DNA from 3 places in the Streptomyces sp. NPDC001920 genome. Region 3 is predicted to be linked to each of the others. Evidence: predicted binding sites of a transcription regulator. Region 3 holds the regulator's gene; each other region holds the start of a gene.

Region 1 (7,034 bases), on a different contig from region 3:
AGACGCTGGCAGGCGTGCTGGCCGCGTACGACAAGGTGGCGCGCCGCACCGACGAGTTGGTGGCCACCCTGCCCGACCTGGACGCCTCCCACCCCCTGCCCAAGGCCCCCTGGTACGAGCCCGGTGCCCACTGGTCGGCCCGCAGGGTGCTGCTCCACATCATCGCCGAGACGGCCCAGCACGCCGGGCACGCCGACATCATCCGGGAGTCCCTGGACGGCGCGAAGAGCATGGGCTGACCATTGGCGGACGGCCCGGGGACTGGCACAGACTGGCACCCATGAACCACGCCCAGCTGACCGCCCTGGGCCGCGCCCTCCGCCTCCTCGGCGAGCACGGCGAGGCCCTCACCGCCACCACCCCGGACGCCAGGCTGCACGAGGTGAGGGCGGACCTGCGCCGTGCCCTCGACCTGCTCGACGAGAGCGTCGCCGGCGCCGCCCCCAGCACGCGCTGCCCGGAACACCCCACCGGACCGGTCGACCCCGCCGCCCCCGACCTGTGCCTGCTGTGCGAGACCCGGCGCCGAGCCGCCCGCCGCTCCGAGTTCAACGGCCCCGCCCCCGCCGTACCCCGCACGTCCGAGCACCCCGTCCCCTCCCGCTACGGCGTCCGGGGTGACCGCCCCCAGCCCCAGCAGCGCTGGCTGCCGGAGCTGTGGAACGGGCAGGAGTGGCAGCTGTGCGGTACCCCGCGCCGGGACCGCCGGGAGGCCGAGCTCTATCTCGCCGCCCAGCGCCGGGGACCGCGTCCCGCGATGGCGTACCGGCTCGTGCACGAGTTCACGGACTACGAGGTGCTGCGGGTGTGGGGGACCCCGATGCGGGTCGACATCGAGCCGATGGGCAACCTGTAGGCGGCCTTCCGGCCAGGACTTCGCCGCCGCGCCCGCCGACGCCTCGGGCCCCGGCCGTCGGCCCCGGAGCGACCGGCCTCCCTGCCGGCGAACCCTCATCTCCCGGACGACGGCAGGGTGTCGGGGGTCAGCTCAGCGTCTTGAGCGCCGCCGCGTCGTACGCCTTCAGCTCGTCGAGGCGGCCGCCGAGGACCTTCGCCGCCCACTCGGGGTCCTGGAGCAGGGCACGGCCGACGGCCACCAGGTCGAACTCCTCGCGCTCCAGACGGTCCAGCAGGTCGTCGATGCCCTTGACCGCGGATCCCTCGCCCACGAAGGCGTGGATGAAGTCACCGTCCAGGCCGACCGAGCCGACCGTGATGACGGGCCTGCCGGTCAGCTTCTTCGTCCAGCCGGCCAGGTTGAGGTCGGAGCCGTCGAACTCCGGGATCCAGTAGCGGCGGGTGGAGGCGTGGAAGGCGTCGACACCGGCCGCGGCCAGCGGGGTGAGGATGGCCTCCAGTTCCTCGGGGGTCTCGGCGAGACGGGCGTCGTAGGCCTCCTGCTTCCACTGCGAGTAGCGGAAGATGACGGGGAAGGAGGCGGAGACCTTCTCCCGCACGGCGGCCACGATCTCCGCCGCGAACTTCGTACGGGCCACCGGGTCGCCGCCGTACGGGTCCGTGCGGCGGTTGGTGCCCGCCCACAGGAACTGGTCGAGCAGGTAGCCGTGGGCGCCGTGGAGCTCGACACCGTCGAAGCCGATGCGCTCGGCGTCCGCGGCGGCCTGCGCGAAGGCACCGATGACGTCGTCCAGATCGCTCCGGGTCATCACCCTGCCCGTGGGCTCGGTCGCGCCGATGCGCAGACCGGAGGGGCCGACGGCGGGGGCGTCCGCGAAAGGCGGCTGGCCCTGCTTGCGGACCATGCCGATGTGCCACAGCTGCGGGACGATCGTGCCGCCCGCCGCGTGCACCGCCTCGGCGACCTTCGCCCAGCCCGCGAGCTGCTCCTCACCGTGGAAGCGCGGGACGCGGTCGCTCTGCCCGGCCGAGTCGTGACCGACGTACGTCCCCTCGGTCACGATCAGACCGACGCCGGCGGCGGCGCGGCGGGCGTAGTACGACACCACGTCCTCGCCGGGAACACCGCCCGGCGAGAACATGCGCGTCATCGGGGCCATGACGATGCGGTTCGGCACGGTCAGACCGTTGATCACGGCAGGCCGGGACAGGATCTGGGCCGCACGGGAGGCGGGGGTCTCGGTGACGGTCACGCGGGTCTCCTCGGGGTGGTGTCTGCAAACCGGTGAGTATGTGCGCATGCATTGTTGCAGCCTCTTAAGCAACTGATCGTACGGGCGCCGCATTCCTCATCCCACCCCGTCCGGCCGTGACCCCGGACACGCCCGAGGGCGGCACCCCCTGTCTCCAGGGAGTGCCGCCCTCGGTAGGACGAGCCCGATCCGCGAGGGATCAGAAGTCCATGTCACCGCCCGGCATGCCGCCACCGGCGGGCGCGGCGGCCTTCTCCGGCTTGTCGGCGATGACGGCCTCGGTGGTGAGGAACAGCGCGGCGATGGAGGCGGCGTTCTGCAGCGCGGAACGGGTCACCTTCGCCGGGTCGATGATGCCCTCGGCGATCATGTCGACGTACTCACCGGTCGCGGCGTTCAGGCCGTGACCGACGGCGAGGTTGCGGACCTTCTCCACGACGACGCCGCCCTCGAGACCACCGTTGACGGCGATCTGCTTCAGCGGGGCCTCCAGCGCGAGCTTCACGGCGTTGGCGCCGGTCGCCTCGTCACCCTCCAGCTCCAGCTTCTCGAAGACCTGGGAGGCCTGCAGCAGGGCCACGCCACCACCGGCGACGATGCCCTCCTCGACGGCCGCCTTGGCGTTGCGCACGGCGTCCTCGATGCGGTGCTTGCGCTCCTTGAGCTCCACCTCGGTGGCGGCACCGGCCTTGATGACCGCGACGCCGCCGGCGAGCTTCGCCAGGCGCTCCTGCAGCTTCTCGCGGTCGTAGTCCGAGTCGCTGTTCTCGATCTCGGCACGGATCTGGTTCACACGGCCGTTGACCTGCTCGGAGGAGCCGGCACCGTCGACGATGGTGGTCTCGTCCTTGGTGATGACGACCTTGCGGGCCTTGCCCAGCAGGTCGAGCGTGGCGTTCTCCAGCTTGAGGCCGACCTCCTCGGAGATGACCTCGCCGCCCGTGAGGATGGCGATGTCGCCGAGCATGGCCTTGCGGCGGTCGCCGAAGCCCGGGGCCTTGACGGCGACGGACTTGAAGGTGCCGCGGATCTTGTTGACGACCAGGGTCGACAGGGCCTCGCCCTCGACGTCCTCGGCGATGATCAGCAGCGGCTTGCCCGACTGCATGACCTTCTCCAGCAGCGGGAGCAGGTCCTTGACCGAGGAGATCTTGGAGTTGGCGATCAGGATGTACGGGTCGTCGAGGACGGCCTCCATACGCTCCATGTCGGTGGCGAAGTACGCCGAGATGTAGCCCTTGTCGAAGCGCATACCCTCGGTGAGCTCCAGCTCCAGACCGAAGGTCTGGGACTCCTCGACGGTGATGACGCCTTCCTTGCCGACCTTGTCCATGGCCTCGGCGATGAGCTCGCCGATCTGGGTGTCGGCGGCGGAGATGGAGGCCGTGGAGGCGATCTGCTCCTTGGTCTCGACGTCCTTCGCCTGCTCCAGCAGGGCGGCGGAGACGGCCTCGACGGCCTTCTCGATACCGCGCTTGAGGGCCATCGGGTTGGCGCCGGCGGCTACGTTGCGCAGGCCTTCCTTGACCAGGGCCTGGGCGAGAACGGTCGCGGTGGTCGTACCGTCACCGGCGACGTCGTCCGTCTTCTTGGCGACTTCCTTGACCAGCTCGGCGCCGATCTTCTCGTACGGGTCCTCGAGCTCGATCTCCTTGGCGATGGACACACCATCGTTGGTGATCGTGGGGGCGCCCCACTTCTTCTCGAGGACGACGTTGCGACCCTTGGGGCCGAGCGTCACCTTCACGGCGTCCGCGAGCTGGTTCATGCCGCGCTCGAGGCCGCGCCGCGCCTCCTCGTCGAACGCGATGATCTTGGCCATGTGAAGTGGTCCCTCCAGGACTGGGGGTGATTCCTTCGGACCGCGCCCGCGCCCGCGACGGACGGCCTGCCTGCCTCGTGGTTCCTTGCCCCACCCGGCCTGCGGGCCTCACCGACCCGGTCCTTCGTTGTCACTCTCACCTTCAGAGTGCTAACGCCAATGATTAGCACTCGCCCCTGTCGAGTGCAAGCGGCTCTCGTGTTCGGGCGGGGCGCTCAGCCCGGCGCACACGGGCTCGGAGGGGGCCCCGGGCATGGCGAAGGGTCCGCACCCCGGGAGGTGCGGACCCTTCGAAGAACGTCGCTGCAGTGTCGACGCGTGCTTCAGCTGGTCGCCAGACGGACCATGTCCGCCTGCGGCCCCTTCTGGCCCTGCGAGATCTCGAAATCGACCCGCTGACCTTCCTCCAGGGTGCGGTACCCGTCCATCTGGATCGCGCTGTAGTGGACGAAAACATCCGCACCACCGTCGACCGCGATGAAGCCGTACCCCTTCTCCGCGTTGAACCACTTGACGGTGCCCTGAGCCATGCCTAACTCCCCTATTACTGGCCCTTGCACAGATCCACACTTCGCGGATCCGGGTCAGACCTCACCCCCCATCGGTCGGGGGCGTGCGCCGGAACGCGTCGACCGCGGCTGAATGTATCTGCCCAACTGCCCTCTGCAACAGGTCAATCGGACGAGAAATCCGGGCACGGCCGGTCGGGAATGTGGGGACAATTCCCCTGACTTCAGGTCAAGTCGGACCCGGCAAACATGACAAAAGCCGCATAAAACCCACACAGTTTGGCTACTTCTTGTCGGGCATGCGGCAGAAATGCAGGGCTGTCGACTCAGGGATCGGCAGCTCGTTCCCCAACTGTACCTCGCTCAACCACACAGAATTGCCCCCTCCGCTTCTCTCACGGTGGGGGCAATTCGATGAACCCTCGGTAATTGGCGTTACCGACGGTAATGATCGGTCATTCGGTCAGCCGTGCTCAGCCGCCGGCGACGGCCGGAATGATGGAAACGCCCGCTCCGTCCGGGGTGGCCGTCTCCAGTCCCTGCTCGAAGCGCACGTCGTCGTCGTTGACGTACACGTTGACGAACCGGCGCAGCTTGCCCTGGTCGTCGAGAACACGGGCGGCGATCCCGGTGTGGTTCTTCTCCAGGTCGGCGATGACCTCGCCGAGGTTCGCGCCCTCGGCGGCGACCTCGGCCTGACCGCCGGTGTAGGTGCGCAGGATGGTGGGGATGCGGACGGTCACGCTCATGCGAGGCCAGCCTCTCGGAAGGAGTCCAGGTTCGGGCGGATGGTGGCGGTGAGGCCGGTACCGGCCACCGCGTCGAGGGTCTTCAGGCCGTCGCCGGTGTTGAGGACGACGGTGGTCTTGGCGGGGTCGAGCAGACCGTTGTCGATCAGCTTCTTCGTGACGCCCACCGTCACCCCGCCTGCGGTCTCCGCGAAGATGCCCTCGGTCCGGGCGAGCACCTTGATCGCGTCGACGACCTGCTCGTCGGTCACGTCCTCCACCGCACCGCCCGTGCGGCGCGCGATGTCCAGGACGTACGGACCGTCGGCCGGGTTGCCGATCGCGAGGGACTTGGCGATGGTGTTCGGCTTCTGGGGGCGGACCACGTCGTGGCCGGCCTTGAAGGCGGCCGACACCGGCGAGCAGCCCTCCGCCTGCGCGCCGAAGATCTTGTACGGCCGGTCCTCGACCAGCCCGAGCTTGATCAGCTCCTGAAGACCCTTGTCGATCTTCGTGAGCTGCGAGCCGGACGCGATCGGCACCACGATCTGGTCGGGCAGCCGCCAGCCGAGCTGCTCGCAGATCTCGTACGCCAGGGTCTTGGAGCCCTCGGCGTAGTACGGACGCAGGTTGACGTTGACGAAGCCCCAGCCCTCACCGGCCGGGTCGCCGATCAGCTCGGAGCAGAACCGGTTCACGTCGTCGTAGTTGCCCTCGATGCCGACGAGGTCACCGCCGTAGACGGCGGCCATGACGACCTTGCCCTGCTCCAGGTCGTGCGGGATGAACACACAGGAGCGGAAGCCGGCGCGCGCGGCGGCGGCGCCGACAGCACCGGCCAGGTTGCCGGTGGAGGAGCAGGAGAGCGTGGTGAAGCCGAAGGCGCGGGCGGCCTCCAGGGCCTGGGCGACGACACGGTCCTTGAAGGAGTGCGTCGGGTTGCCGGAGTCGTCCTTGACGAACAGCTTGCCGGCCTCGACACCGAGTTCGGCCGCGAGGTTGTCGGCCTGGACGAGCTTGGTCCAGCCGGGGTTGATGTTCGGCTTGGTCGCCACGTCCGCCGGGACGGGCAGCAGGGGCGCGTAGCGCCAGATGTTCGCGGGTCCCGCCTCGATCCGCCTGCGGAGCTCCTCGGTGTCGTAGGCCGAGAAGTCGTACGCGATCTCCAGCGGGCCGAAACACTCCTCGCACGCGAAGACCGGTCCGAGGGGTACCCGGTGACCGCACTCGCGGCAGGACAGCGCCGCGGCGGGACCGAGGTCTACGGTGGATTCCGTGGTGCTTGCAACAGTCTGCACAGCCATGTGAGGCGAGGCCCTTTCTCCTCATCTTCCTCACGACGCACTTCGCCGTGAGACGGATTTGGCACCTTCCCTAGCCGGGAGCCTCGCGAAGTGGTCGCCAGTGACCTACGAGTACCGACTGGAGGGTTGCCGGGGCTTCATCGGGCCGTTTCCCTCTGCCCCTCTGGATGAGCTGTATGCGGTTGTGGGCGACGGGTGACCTCGGACATGCGATGGTCATCCGCCTTGTCCAAGACTGTAACCGACGGCCAGGACAGTTGAGATAGTCGTCCGAACCGCGAGACAACAGTGAGGAGCAGCCGACCGTGCTGGAAGAAGTCGAGCGCTGGCTGAGCACCCGCTCCTGGTCCGTGTCCGACCACCCGCTGCATCACGTACTGGCCGCCAAGCAGCGTTCGGGCCAGTCGGTCTCCGTCGTGCTGCCAGCGCTCAACGAGGAGGAGACCGTCGGCGAGATCGTCGCGATCATCCGACACGACCTGGTCCGGCAGATTCCGCTGGTCGACGAGATCGTCGTCGTCGACTCCGGGTCCACCGACCGCACCTCCGAGGTGGCCGCG
Region 2 (7,034 bases), on a different contig from region 3:
GGGAAGCCCCCGGGAGAGCAGCGACCGCGGCCCCGGCAGCAGGGTGGCCCGCACGGCACCGGGCTGCGTCCCGAACCACAGCACCGCCTCCTTCACGTCCCCGCCGTCCGAGATCCACTCGGCCTCGGCCTCGCCGGGGACCGCCTCGTGCGGAATGCCCGGCGCGATCTTCAGCGCGGCCCGCGGGGCCTTCCGGGCCGCCTCCACGGCCCAGGACAGCGGCGGTGAGTACGCCTCCGGGTCGAAGACCCTGCCCCGGCCGCCCCGCCGCGCAGGGTCGACGAACACGGCGTCGTAGCCGGTCGTGTCCACCTCGGTGACATCCGCCTCGCGCACCTCGACCAGTCCGGCGAGACCGAGGGACGCCACGTTCGCCCGCGCCACCGCGGCGGTCACCGGATCCCGGTCCACGGCCAGCACCCGGATCCCGGCCCGGGCCAGGGCGAGTGCGTCACCCCCGATCCCGCAGCACAGATCGGCGACCGAGCCGACCCCCAGCTCCTTCATCCGTCCGGCCCGGTAGGCCGCCACGCTCGCCCGCGTCGACTGCTCGACCCCGTTGGGGGTGAAGAACATCCGCCCGGCGTCCGCCGCCCCGAACTTGGCCACCGCCCGCTGCCGCAGCCGGGCCTGCCCGAGCGCCGCCGACACCAGCTCGGCCGGGTGCTCGCGGCGCAGCCGGGTGGCGACAGCGAGTTCGTCGGCGGGGTCGGTGTCGCGCACGGCATCGAGGAGGGCGTGGCCCTCGGGGGTGAGGAGGCAGGAGAAGGAGGCGAGGTCGTTCACCGGGTCATTGTCGGCCACTTGGTTGACGGATCGCCTCCCGCGGCGGTGTCGGCCGGGGTTCGGGGCGGGTGCCTGCGAAGATCCCGCACCATGCGAGTAGTACTACAAAATGACAAAAGTCGCTCGAATGGGGCGCTTGCGGCACACCGCCGCCGGGCGGTTCGGCGCTCGCGCATCCGCGGCGGCATCACGGCCCTCGCGGTCGCCGCCGTCGCCTCGGGCTGCGCCCCGGTCGAGGGGCGAAGCGCCGGGCCGTCCGGCGCCGGCGCGGGCCCGAGCGGCCGGCCGCTCAAGGCGCCACCCCCGGTCGGCAGCCCCCACCCGCGCTCCGAGCACCCCCACGCCGAGGCCGCGCCCCCCGGGAAGTTCCCGTCCGCCCAGGCCGCCCACGCCGCCCGGGTCGCCGCCGCGAGACGCTGGCGCCTGGCGCGGGTGCCGCTGACGGCTCCGCCGCCGCCCGCCAAGAAGCCGAGGATCACCACCCGCGACGGCTTCGAGGTGACGGGACACGAGGAGCTCGGCCTTCCACCCGTCTTCACCACCGTCCCCACCAAGCAGAAGGTCGTCTTCCTCACCATCGACGACGGTGCCGAGAAGGACCCGGCGTTCCTGCGGATGATGACCGACCTCCAGGTGCCGTACACCGCCTTCCTCAGCGACTACCTGATCAAGGAGGACTACGGCTACTTCGAACGGATGCAGGACGCAGGCGTGGTCCTGAACAACCACACCCTGCACCACCCCTACCTCCCGGCCCTGTCCTACCTCCGCCAGAAGCGTGAGATCTGCGGCATGCAGGAGGTGATCGAGCGGCGCTACGGCAAGCGGCCGGTGCTCTTCCGGCCCCCCTTCGGCAACTACGACCGCGACACGCTGCGCGCCGCGAAGCGATGCGGGATCGAGTACGTCCCCCTGTGGAACGAGGAGGTCTTCGTGGACCGTTGGGACTACCGCGAGTGGGACCGCAGGATCCGGCCGGGTGACATCGTCCTCACGCACTTCCGGGGACGGGACGACTGGAAGGGCACAATGCCCGACATGATCCGCCGATTCCTGAACAAGGTGACGGCCGAGGGGTATGCGGTGGCCCGGCTGGAGGACTACCTGTGAGGTCCGGGCGGGCGCCGAGGCGACGGGCGGGACTGCGGGCGCTGACGGCGGTGGCCGTGGCGGCCGTCCTGCTCACCGGCTGCGACCGGCCGACCGCGACGGTGGGACCCGGCGGAGTGCCGGGCCACAAGGCGGCGCAGGAGGCGCGCTCGGCCAAGGGCCCGACGCCCACGGCGCAGCCGTACCGCCGCTGGGGCCTCACCGCCCCGCTGCCCGCGCCGCCGTCCCCGCCCGCCCGGCAGCAGCCGCCCGGGCGTGACCCGCTGCCCGTCGTGGACCGCGTCGCCACCCGCGACAGGGTCGTGTTCCTCACCTACGACGACGGCGCCGAGAAGGACCCCCGCTTCGTGGACATGGTCCGCGAACTACGGCTGCCGGTCAGCATGTTCCTCACCGACAGCGTGGTCGGCCCCGGCTACGGCCACTTCGCGCGCCTGCGCTCGGTGGGCGCGTCGATGCAGAACCACACCCTCGACCACGCGGCCCTGCGCGGTCTGCCGTACGCCGGCCAGCGCGCCGAGATCTGCGGCCAGCAGAACAAGCTCCGCGCCCGCTTCGGCATCCGCCCCCACCTCTTCCGGCCGCCCTACGGCACGTACGACACCACCACGCTGCGCGCGGCGGCCGGCTGCGGGGTGCGGGCGGTCGTGCTGTGGCGGGCGGCGATGGAGGGCGACGGCGAACTGACGTACGCCGAGGGCCCCGGCCGTCTGCGCGCCGGTGACATCGTGTCCGTCCCGTCCGGGGAGCCGACCGGAATGACGCTGAGGGAGCGGACGACGCGGCTGCTGCGTGCGATCCAGGGACGAGGGCTGACGGTCGGGCGGCTGGAGGACTACCTCTGACGCCGCCGTGCGCCCGCACAGGCGAACGGCGCACGGCAAACTCGGCGCCGCGCCGCGGGCAATTAGCAGTCCGCTTGACCGAGTGCTAATCGCGGTCATAGTCTCGGCTCTGGCACTCCCCCCTGGAGAGTGCCAACTACGCGACGGGCAGGTCCGGCACCCGCGACGACGGATCCACCTGGTCGCCACCTCAGACAGTTAACCCCGTGAGATCTCCGAAGGGGGAGGTCGGATCGTGACGACCACCAGCTCCAAGGTTGCCATCAAGCCGCTTGAGGACCGCATCGTGGTCCAGCCGCTCGACGCCGAGCAGACCACCGCCTCTGGCCTGGTCATCCCGGACACCGCCAAGGAGAAGCCCCAGGAGGGCGTCGTCCTGGCCGTGGGCCCGGGCCGCTTCGAGAACGGCGAGCGCCTGCCGCTCGACGTCAAGACCGGCGACATCGTGCTGTACAGCAAGTACGGCGGCACCGAGGTGAAGTACAACGGCGAGGAGTACCTCGTCCTCTCGGCTCGCGACGTGCTCGCGATCATCGAGAAGTAAGTCACCTCAGCACATTGCTCGACGCTGCGCCCCTGGCCCCCGCGACCACTTGAGAAGCCGGGCGCCCTGGGGCGCAGTGCCTTTTTCACCCACAGATTTCCGAGAGGGCTCCCGCTGTCATGGCGAAGATCCTGAAGTTCGACGAGGACGCCCGTCGCGCCCTCGAGCGCGGCGTCAACAAGCTGGCCGACACGGTCAAGGTGACGATCGGCCCCAAGGGTCGCAACGTCGTCATCGACAAGAAGTTCGGCGCGCCCACCATCACCAACGACGGTGTCACCATCGCCCGTGAGGTCGAGGTCGAGGACCCGTACGAGAACCTCGGCGCCCAGCTGGTGAAGGAGGTGGCGACCAAGACCAACGACATCGCGGGTGACGGTACGACCACCGCCACCGTGCTCGCCCAGGCGCTGGTGCGCGAGGGCCTGAAGAACGTCGCCGCCGGTGCCTCCCCGGCCGCCCTGAAGAAGGGCATCGACGCCGCCGTCAAGGCCGTCTCCGAGGACCTGCTCGCCTCGGCCCGCCCGATCGACGAGAAGTCCGACATCGCCGCCGTCGCCGCGCTGTCCGCCCAGGACCAGCAGGTCGGCGAGCTCATCGCCGAGGCGATGGACAAGGTCGGCAAGGACGGTGTCATCACCGTCGAGGAGTCCAACACCTTCGGTCTGGAGCTGGACTTCACCGAGGGCATGGCCTTCGACAAGGGCTACCTGTCGCCGTACTTCGTGACGGACCAGGAGCGCATGGAGGCCGTCCTGGAGGACCCGTACATCCTCATCAACCAGGGCAAGATCTCCTCCATCGCCGACCTGCTGCCGCTGCTGGAGAAGGTCATCCAGGCCGGCTCCTCCAAGCCGCTGCTGATCATCGCCGAGGACGTCGAGGGCGAGGCCCTGTCGACCCTGGTCGTCAACAAGATCCGCGGCACCTTCAACGCGGTCGCGGTCAAGGCCCCCGGCTTCGGTGACCGCCGCAAGGCGATGCTGCAGGACATGGCGGTCCTCACCGGCGCCACGGTCATCTCCGAGGAGGTCGGCCTCAAGCTCGACCAGGCCGGCCTGGACGTGCTGGGCTCCGCCCGCCGCGTCACGGTCACCAAGGACGACACGACCATCGTCGACGGCGCCGGCAAGTCCGAGGACGTCACGGGCCGCGTCGCCCAGATCAAGGCCGAGATCGAGAACACGGACTCCGACTGGGACCGCGAGAAGCTCCAGGAGCGCCTCGCGAAGCTGGCCGGCGGCGTGTGCGTGATCAAGGTCGGCGCCGCCACCGAGGTGGAGCTGAAGGAGAAGAAGCACCGTCTGGAGGACGCCATCTCCGCGACCCGCGCCGCGGTCGAGGAGGGCATCGTCTCCGGTGGTGGCTCCGCTCTGGTCCACGCCGTGAAGGTCCTGGAGGGCAACCTCGACAAGACCGGCGACGAGGCCACGGGTGTCGCGGTCGTCCGCCGCGCCGCCGTCGAGCCGCTGCGCTGGATCGCCGAGAACGCCGGCCTGGAGGGCTACGTCATCGTCTCCAAGGTCGCCGAGCTGGAGAAGGGCAACGGCTACAACGCCGCCACCGGCGAGTACGGCGACCTGGTCAAGGCCGGCGTCATCGACCCGGTCAAGGTCACCCGCTCCGCCCTGGAGAACGCCGCCTCCATCGCCTCCCTCCTCCTCACGACCGAGACCCTGGTCGTCGAGAAGAAGGAAGAGGAGGAGCCGGCCGCCGCGGGCCACGGCCACGCCCACTGAGGCACGCACCACTCGAAGAAGCCCCCGCTGCCGTGGCAGCGGGGGCTTCTCCCTTCGCGGGCGTCACCCACCGAGTACCCCCAGCTGCTCCAGCAGACCCGCCCGGTCGTAGACCCAGTGGCTCTCGCAGATCCTGCCGTCCCGGAACCGCTGCCAGGTCATGCCCTGCATGCTCACGTCCTGCCCGGTCGCCGGGATCCCCAGGAACTCGCCCTTGTGCCGGGCGACCCAGGTCCAGCGGGTGCACACCTGGTCGTCCTGGGCCATCTGGTCGTCGATCCGGAAGGTGAAGTCGAAGGCGGTACGCCACCCCGCGTACTGCTCGCGCACCCCGGCCACCCCCCGCACGGGCTGCGGGTAGGACGGATCGTTGTCCACGTAGTCGTCGGTCAGGTGCTCCCCGATCCGGTCCGGCGCCATCCTGCCCATCGCCTCGAAGAAGGCCCGCGCGGCCCGGACGTTCAGCTGCTCGTCGCGCACCACGTCCAGATCGGTGAACGTGGGTGCCTCGTCGCAGAGCGCGACCATGTCCTGGAAGATCCGGTCCGTCTCGGGCAGGTGGGAGTTCCGCATCGCCTCCTCGTACGACGGAAACTCCACGATCTCGATGAAGTGCGAGGAATCGGACCGGTCCTTGCCGATGATGTCGTGCGTCGCCGTCCGCTTCCCCTGGGTCTGTTCGACCCACCTGTCCATCAGCCGGTTCATCTCGTCGAAGCGGCTGGTCCTGCAGTCGATGAGCTGCACGAAGGTCATGTCGTCATCGCCTCCCGGGTGCCTGGGTGCGGCTGGACAGCACCATTCTCGCCACTGCGACGGCAAGGCGCCTCTTCGCGCCGTGCCCCGCCGGACACGGCCGGCTCGCGCACACCGCGCGCACCGGTCGGCGCCCGCCGGCTTTCGCTACTGCGGCCCGTACTTGCGCCCCGTCCGGGAAGTGATCCCCCCGAGCACCCCGCGCGGCACCACCTTCACCAGTCCCATCAACGCCTTGTACCGGGGATCCGGGATCGACAACGACTTCCCCCTCGCCAGATCGCCGAGCGCGGCCGCCACGAGCTTGTCCGCGTCCAGCCACATCCAGCCCGGGATGTTGTCCGTCCCCATGCCGGCCCGCTCATGGAACTCGGTCCGCACGAACCCCGGGCACAGCGCCATCAGCCGCACCCCGCTGCCCGCCAGATCCCGCGCCACGCCCTGCGTGAACTGCACGACCCACGCCTTGGACGCGCCGTACGTCCCCCGCGGCACGAAGGCCGCGACCGAGGCGACGTTGACGACACCCCCGCGCCCCCGCTCCCGCATCGCCTCCGTCGCCGCCGACGTCAGACGCAGTACCGCCTCGCAGTGCACCTTGAGCATCTTCAGCTCGTCGGCCATGGAGACATCGAGGAAGCGTCCCTTGTTGCCGAAGCCGGCGTTGTTGATCAGCAGGTCGACGGGGTTCCTGCGATCCCCGAGGCGTGCGGCGACGGCCTCGATGCCGTCGTCCTCCGCCAGGTCGGCCGTGAGCACCTCCGCCTCGATGCCGTGCCGGTCGTGCAGCTCCGTCGCCTGCTCCCGCAGCCGCTTGGTGTCCCGGGCCACCAGGACGAGGTCATGCCCGTCGGCCGCCAGCCGCCTCGCGAACGCGGCGCCGATGCCCGCGGTCGAACCCGTAATCAGTGCCGTTGTCATGGCGCAAGGTTAGTGACCCCGGACTGCCCACCTCCGCTCCCCTGTCGGCTCTCAGCCCGGCCCGTGGCCCGTGTGGGCCGACGGCACAGCCGCGACCCGCCGCCCGGTGCCCGCCCCGCACCGCGCCGACGCCGTCGGGTGGCTCCAACTCGCCCAGTAAGCCGGGGAAGCCGGGCGAGGGCCGCAGCGCACCGGCGATGCTGCGCAGCATCACTCGCTCACCCGCCCGTATCCGCACGGCGGCCGCGGCGCGCTCCCCGGCGGACGTACCGTCAGCCCCCGTACTTCGCCACGTACTTGCGCGCCGCCTCCGCCCACTCGGGATGCAGCGCC
Region 3 (7,034 bases):
GAGGAGGGCACGCAGCTGGCCCGCCGTATCCGCCGGGGCGAGGTCCCGATGACGGACGACGACGTACACGCGGACCGGTACCTGATCGCGGAGTCGGTGCTGTCGGAGGCCGGTTTCGACTGGTACGAGGTGTCGAACTGGGCGACCTCGCAGGCCGGGCGCTGCCTGCACAACGAGCTGTACTGGCGGGGCGCCGACTGGTGGGGCGCGGGTCCGGGGGCCCACTCGCACGTCGGCGGGGTGCGCTGGTGGAACGTCAAGCATCCGGGCGCGTACGCGGCGGCGCTGGCGGCGGGGCGGTCGCCGGGGGCCGGGCGTGAGCTGCTGTCGCAGGAGGACCGGCGGGTGGAGCGGATCCTGCTGGAGCTGCGGCTTCGGGAGGGGGTGCCGCTGGAGCTGCTGCGGGAGACGGGGCTGGCGGCTGCTCGGCGGGCGCTGGGGGAGGGCCTGCTGCAGGAGGTGCCGTACGCGGAGGGGCGGGCGGTGCTGACGTTGCGCGGGCGGTTGCTGGCGGATGCGGTGGTCAGGGATCTGGTGGACTGATCACTCCGGCGAGTGAACAAGGTGGAGGTCGTCTCCAAGACGTAGCGTGGACCGTGACTATGTGGTCAAGCGCTCCATCTACGCGGCAGCCAAGGTGCCCTCCTACTTGATCATCGACCCTGTCATGGGCCAGTGCGTACTACTCACTGAGCCGACGGGCGAGGGAGAGGACGCGGACTACCGGTGCCAGCGGATTACCAAATTCGGCGACATCACGCCGCTGGAACCCATCGACGTCGAACTGGACACCAGCGAATTCGAGACCTACGAGAAGGTCAGGCCCCACCGCTACCCGTGACAAAGTCGATCAGCTCCTCCACCCGCCCCAACAACTCCGGCTCAAGGTCCTTGTAGGACCCCACCCGCGCCAGAATCGCCTGCCACACCGCCCCGGTGTTCTCCGACGGCCACCCCAGCGCCCGGCACACCCCCGTCTTCCAGTCCTGTCCGCGCGGCACCTTCGGCCACCCCGGGATCCCGAGGGACGACGGCTTCACCGCCTCCCAGATGTCGATGTACGGGTGGCCGACGACCAGCGCGTGCTCACTCGTCACCGCCTCCGCGATGCGCCACTCCTTCGAGCCCGGCACCAGGTGGTCCACCAGCACCCCCAGCCGCGCATCCGGACCCGGTGCGAAATCGGCCACGATCGACGGGAGGTCGTCGACGCCCTCCAGGTACTCCACCACCACGCCCTCGATGCGCAGGTCGTCGCCCCAGACCTTCTCGACCAGCTCGGCGTCGTGCCGGCCCTCCACGTAGATACGCCCGGCGCGGGCCACGCGCGCGCGTGCGCCGGGGACGGCGACCGAACCGGATGCCGTACGGGTGGGACGTACCGGAGCAGCGCCCGACGGCCGGACGAGGGTCACCACCCTGCCCTCCAGCAGGAACCCGCGCGGTTCCAGCGGGAACACCCGGTGCTTGCCGAAGCGGTCCTCCAGCGTCACGGTGCCGGCCTCGCAGCGGATCACCGCGCCGCAGAAACCGGTGCCGGGCTCCTCGACCACCAGGCCCGGTTCCGCGGGGACCTCGGGGACGGGCTTCGGCTTCTTCCAGGGCGGGGTCAGGTCGGCGGAGTACTGGCGCATTCGAGTGACGATAGGAGAATCCCGGCCGCCATGGAGCGCGGATCAGTGCGACACGCCGAAACGGGCTGCGAGGGCGTCGCGCTGGCGTCGTACGTAGTCCGCGTCCACCACCGCTCCGTGACCGGGTACGTACAGCGCGTCCTCGCCGCCCAGCTCCAGGAGCCGGTCCAGTGCCGCCGGCCAGTGGGACGGTACGGCGTCGGGGCCCGCCTGGGGCTCGCCCGACTCCTCCACCAGGTCGCCGCAGAAGACCACCTCCCGATCCCCGGGGGACCGGCCCGGCACCAGCACGACCAGGTCATGGGCGGTGTGGGCCGGGCCCACGTTCGCCAGGAGCACCTGGTGACCGTCGTCGAGGTCGAGCGTCCACTCGCCGCTGACCTGATGGCGCGGGTGCACCAGGGCGTCCACCGCCTCCTCCGCCGACGCCGGGTCCAGGCCGTTGCCCACCGCGTCCGCGCGCAGCTCCTCGCGCGCGTGCCGCTGCGCGAAGACCGTGTCCATGCCCACGGCGCCGAAGATCTCCGTCCCCGCGAACGCCGCCGCCCCGAAGACGTGATCGAAGTGGGGATGGGTCAGCGCGAGATGAGTCACACGGTGACCCGCGAGCCACTGCGCCTGCGTACGCAACCGCGCGCCCTCCCCGAGGCTTGACCCGGCGTCGATCACCAGCGCCGTGTTGCGCCCCACGACCAGCCCGGCCGTGCAGTCCCACACCGGGAGCCGGCACCGGCCCACCCCGGCGGCCAGTCGCTCCCACCCCAGCTCTTCCCAAGTCACCGTCATACGGCGACGCTAGCGGGGACACCACCGTCAGGCACGGTGGTGCCGGACCGGCCTTGCCCGGGGCGTACCCCACGGCCGTACACTGGGCCGGGGACGGCTGGCACTCGCCCGCGCAGAGTGCCAGGCGAAACGTCAAGGGAACGAGTTCTGGAGGTGTGCGCGAGATGCTGAGTGAACGCAGGCTCCAGGTGCTGCGCGCCATCGTCCAGGACTACGTCGGGACGGAGGAGCCGGTCGGCTCCAAGGCGCTCACCGAGCGGCACAACCTCGGCGTCTCCCCGGCGACGGTCCGCAACGACATGGCGGCCCTGGAGGACGAGGGCTACATCGCCCAGCCGCACACCAGCGCCGGGCGGATCCCCACCGACAAGGGCTACCGGCTGTTCGTCGACAAGCTCGCCGGCGTCAAGCCGATGAGCCCGCCGGAGCGACGCGCCATCCAGAACTTCCTGGAGGGCGCCGTCGACCTCGACGACGTCGTGGCGCGCACGGTACGGCTGCTCGCGCAGCTCACCCGGCAGGTCGCCGTCGTGCAGTACCCCTCGCTGACCCGGTCGACCGTGCGGCACGTCGAGCTGCTCTCGCTCGCGCCCGCACGGGTGATGCTGGTGCTGATCACGGACACCGGACGGGTCGAGCAGCGGGTGGTCGACTGTCCGGCGCCCTTCGGCGAGGCCTCGCTCGCGGATCTACGCGCGCGGCTGAACAGCAGGGTCGCGGGGCGGCGCTTCACCGATGTGCCGCAGCTCGTCGAGGACCTCCCCGAGGGCTTCGACGTGGAGGACCGCGGCACCGTCTCGACCGTGCTCTCCACCCTGCTGGAGACGCTCGTCGAGGAGAACGAGGAGCGGTTGATGATCGGCGGCACCGCCAATCTCACCCGCTTCGGACATGACTTTCCCCTCACCATCCGGCCGGTGCTCGAAGCGCTGGAGGAGCAGGTCGTGCTCCTCAAGTTGCTGGGCGAGGCCAAGGATTCGGGCATGACCGTGCGCATCGGTCACGAGAACGCCCACGAGGGACTCAACTCCACGTCCGTGGTCTCGGTCGGCTACGGTTCGGGCGGCGAGGCAGTCGCCAAGCTCGGCGTGGTCGGACCGACCCGCATGGATTACCCGGGAACGATGGGAGCGGTACGCGCAGTGGCACGTTACGTCGGACAGATCCTGGCGGAGTCGTAAGTGGCCACGGACTACTACGCCGTTCTCGGCGTGCGTCGCGACGCGTCGCAGGAAGAGATCAAGAAGGCCTTCCGGCGGCTCGCTCGCGAGCTGCACCCGGACGTCAACCCGGATCCGAAGACCCAGGAGCGGTTCAAGGAGATCAACGCCGCTTACGAGGTGCTGTCGGACCCGCAGAAGAAGCAGGTCTACGACCTCGGCGGCGACCCGCTGTCCCAGGCGGGCGGCGCGGGCGCGGGTGGCTTCGGGGCCGGTGGCTTCGGGAACTTCTCGGACATCATGGACGCCTTCTTCGGCACGGCGTCCCAGCGCGGCCCGCGCTCGCGCACCCGGCGCGGCCAGGACGCGATGATCCGGCTGGAGGTGGAGCTCGACGAGGCGGCCTTCGGCACCACGAAGGACATCCAGGTCGACACGGCCGTCGTCTGCAACACCTGCAACGGTGAGGGCGCGGCGCCCGGCACCTCCGCCCAGACCTGCGACATGTGCCGCGGCCGCGGTGAGGTCTCCCAGGTCACCCGGTCCTTCCTGGGCCAGGTCATGACGTCCCGGCCCTGCCCCCAGTGCCAGGGCTTCGGCACCGTGGTCCCGACGCCCTGCCCGGAGTGCGCGGGCGACGGACGCGTACGGTCCCGCCGCACCCTCACGGTCAAGATCCCGGCCGGCGTCGACAACGGCACGCGGATCCAGCTCGCCGGTGAGGGCGAGGTCGGGCCCGGTGGCGGTCCCGCCGGTGACCTGTACGTCGAGATCCACGAGCTGCCGCACGCGATGTTCCAGCGGCGCGGCGACGACCTGCACTGCACGGTGACGATCCCGATGACCGCGGCGGCCCTCGGCACGAAGGTGCCGCTGGAGACGCTGGACGGGCTGGAGGAGGTCGACATCCGGCCCGGTACGCAGTCGGGTCAGTCGATCCCGCTGCACGGGCGCGGCGTCACGCATCTGCGCGGCGGCGGCCGAGGGGACCTCATCGTGCACGTCGAGGTCCAGACCCCGACCAAGCTGGACCCCGAGCAGGAGCGCCTCCTGCGCGAACTGGCCAAGCTGCGCGGCGAGGAGCGGCCCCAGGGGCAGTTCCAGCCGGGGCAGCAGGGGTTGTTCTCGCGGTTGAAGGACGCGTTCAACGGGCGCTGAGGCGGTCGGGTCGCGCTGCTGGGGGTCCGGGAGTCGTCCCCCGGGTGGGCATGGTCAGCCGGGGGAGCGGGGGTTGTTCTCGGTTGAAGGACGCCTTCACGGGCGCTGGCTCCAAGGGCCGCGGGCCGGGGATTCACCGGCCCGTGCCAAGGGGAAGGGTCGATTCGGACTTGCCAGAGGGACGTGACAACATGCCGTCATGTCCTCCGCGCTGACCGATCTCTTCCCCCTCCCGATCGTGCAGGCCCCCATGGCGGGCGGCGTCTCCGTGCCGCATCTCGCCCAGGCCGTGTCCGAGGCCGGCGGGCTGGGGTTCCTCGCCGCCGGGTACAAGACCGCCGACGGGATGTACCAGGAGATCAAGCAGCTGCGGGGCCTGATGACCAAGCCCTTCGGGGTCAACCTCTTCATGCCGCAGCCCGAGCACCCCGGCGCGAGCACCGGCGGCACCGGAGCGGCCGGCGCCGCGCCCGCTTCCGCGGCGGCCGTGGACGTCTACACCCACCAGCTGGCCGGCGAGGCCGCCTGGTACGAGACCGAGCTGGGCGACCCGGACAGCGGACGCGACGACGGGTACGACGCCAAGCTCGCCGTGCTGCTCGACAACCCGGTGCCGGTCGTCTCCTTCCACTTCGGGGTGCCCAGCCGCGAGGTCCTGGAGTCGCTCCGCCGCGCCGGAACCTTCACCCTGGTCACCGCCACCACGCCGGACGAGGCCCTCGCCGTGCAGCAGGCCGGCGCGGACGCCGTGATCGCCCAGGGCATCGAGGCCGGCGGGCACCAGGGCACCCATCGCGACAACCCCGAGACCGACGGCACCGGCATCGGGCTGCTCTCGCTCATCGCGCAGATCCGGGAGACCGTGAACCTGCCCATAGTCGCCGCCGGCGGCATCATGCGCGGCAGCCAGATCGCCGCCGCCCTCGCGGCCGGGGCGAGCGCCGCCCAGCTCGGCACCGCCTTCCTCGCCACCCCCGAGTCCGGCGCCAACCCCCTGCACAAGCAGGCGCTGACCAATCCCCTGTTCGTACGGACCGAGTTGACGCGTGCCTTCTCCGGGCGCCCCGCCCGCGGCCTCGTCAACCGCTTCATGCGCGAACACGGGCCGTACGCCCCCGCCGCCTACCCCGAGGTCCACCACCTGACCTCGCCCCTGCGCAAGAAGGCCGCCGCGTCCGGGGACCCGCAGGGCATGGCGCTGTGGGCCGGACAGGGGCACCGGATGGCGCGCGAACTGCCCGCGGGGCAGCTGGTGGAGGTGCTGGCCGCCGAACTGGACGCCGCGGCGACAGCGTTGTCCTCCCGCCCGGCAGGGGGTGCGAGGCGATGACGGCTCCCGTATTCCTCGTCGAGCACTTCGACGCGGGTGACGCCGGGCGGTACGTCCTCGACGGCCCCGAGGGACGGCACGCCGTCTCCGTCAAGCGGCTCAGGCCCGGGGAGACCGTCGTCCTCACGGACGGCGAAGGCCGCTCGGCCGAGTGCGAGGTCGTCGGCACGGAGGGCAAGGACCGGCTCATCGTCCACATGAGCCCGGTGGCCGAGGAACCCCCGGAGTCCCCCCGCATCACCGTCGTCCAGGCCCTGCCCAAGGGCGACCGCGGCGAACTGGCCGTCGAGACCATGACCGAGACCGGTGTGGACGCGATCGTGCCCTGGGCGGCCGCCCGGTGCATCACGCAGTGGAAGGGCGAGCGCGGGGCGAAGGCCCTCGGCAAGTGGCGGGCCACCGCCCGCGAGGCCGGCAAGCAGTCCCGCCGCGTACGGTTCCCCGAGGTCGCGGACGCGGCCACCACCAAGCAGGTCGCGGCGCTCCTCGCCCGAGCCGACTTCGCCGCCGTCCTGCACGAGGAGCGCGACTACGGCAGCGAGCCGCTGGCGACGGCCGAACTCCCCGCCGAGGGTGAGATCGTGCTCGTCGTCGGACCCGAAGGCGGCGTCAGCCCCGAGGAGTTGGCCCTCTTCGAGGAGGCGGGCGCGAAGGCGTACCGTCTCGGCCGCACCGTGCTGCGCACCTCCACCGCCGGAACGGCGGCGACGGCTCTGCTTCTCGGCCGCACCGGCCGCTGGTCCTGACACGGCCGCGCTCCGAGGGCCGACCGGGAGCGCCGACAGTGGCCGTATGCGCTCTACCGCGCCGGCCGGGACAGTGGCAGGCTGCCCTCCATGGGGGCGTTCAGGAGGGTTTGGGGTCGAGCGGACCGCACGGGTCGTGCGCGCGGCGTGCGCGCGGCGGGCGTGGCGGGGCTCGCCGTGGTCGCCGCCGGCGCGATGGTGGCCTGCGATCCGGGCGGGC

What was found. The regulator HrcA, encoded in region 3, represses chaperone genes, less so after heat shock. The targets are predictions, from matches to a motif close to TTNGCACTCNGNNNNNCNGAGTGCNAA.
Region 1: a site for HrcA is predicted at 4,061-4,087, ahead of groL (chaperonin GroEL). Genes of this name have one in related genera too.
Region 2: a site for HrcA is predicted at 2,804-2,830, ahead of groES (co-chaperone GroES). Genes of this name have one in related genera too.

What each region holds. Positions count from the first base shown of each region.
Region 1 is NZ_JBSFEP010000007.1:92,494-99,527, reverse strand. It holds gene ACWCPI_RS13810 (DinB family protein) at 1-239, shown strand, start outside; gene ACWCPI_RS13805 (hypothetical protein) at 281-856, shown strand; gene ACWCPI_RS13800 (NADH:flavin oxidoreductase) at 984-2,111, opposite strand; gene groL (chaperonin GroEL) at 2,311-3,933, opposite strand; gene ACWCPI_RS13790 (cold-shock protein) at 4,257-4,463, opposite strand; gene ACWCPI_RS13785 (MoaD/ThiS family protein) at 4,916-5,191, opposite strand; gene thrC (threonine synthase) at 5,188-6,474, opposite strand; SAM riboswitch class I at 6,493-6,648, opposite strand; gene ACWCPI_RS13775 (glucosyl-3-phosphoglycerate synthase) at 6,780-7,034, shown strand, end outside.
Region 2 is NZ_JBSFEP010000003.1:298,517-305,550, forward strand. It holds gene ACWCPI_RS06705 (class I SAM-dependent methyltransferase) at 1-786, opposite strand, end outside; gene ACWCPI_RS06710 (polysaccharide deacetylase family protein) at 877-1,896, shown strand; gene ACWCPI_RS06715 (polysaccharide deacetylase family protein) at 1,893-2,741, shown strand; gene groES (co-chaperone GroES) at 2,977-3,285, shown strand; gene groL (chaperonin GroEL) at 3,405-5,024, shown strand; gene ACWCPI_RS06730 (ester cyclase) at 5,088-5,780, opposite strand; gene ACWCPI_RS06735 (SDR family NAD(P)-dependent oxidoreductase) at 5,928-6,701, opposite strand; gene ACWCPI_RS06740 (MOSC domain-containing protein) at 6,974-7,034, opposite strand, start outside.
Region 3 is NZ_JBSFEP010000010.1:55,369-62,402, reverse strand. It holds gene hemW (radical SAM family heme chaperone HemW) at 1-543, shown strand, start outside; partial or broken gene ACWCPI_RS18440 (Uma2 family endonuclease) at 565-841, shown strand; gene ACWCPI_RS18435 (DUF3097 domain-containing protein) at 819-1,634, opposite strand; gene ACWCPI_RS18430 (MBL fold metallo-hydrolase) at 1,677-2,420, opposite strand; gene hrcA (heat-inducible transcriptional repressor HrcA) at 2,585-3,601, shown strand; gene dnaJ (molecular chaperone DnaJ) at 3,602-4,738, shown strand; gene ACWCPI_RS18415 (nitronate monooxygenase) at 4,938-6,068, shown strand; gene ACWCPI_RS18410 (16S rRNA (uracil(1498)-N(3))-methyltransferase) at 6,065-6,814, shown strand; gene ACWCPI_RS18405 (hypothetical protein) at 6,905-7,034, shown strand, end outside.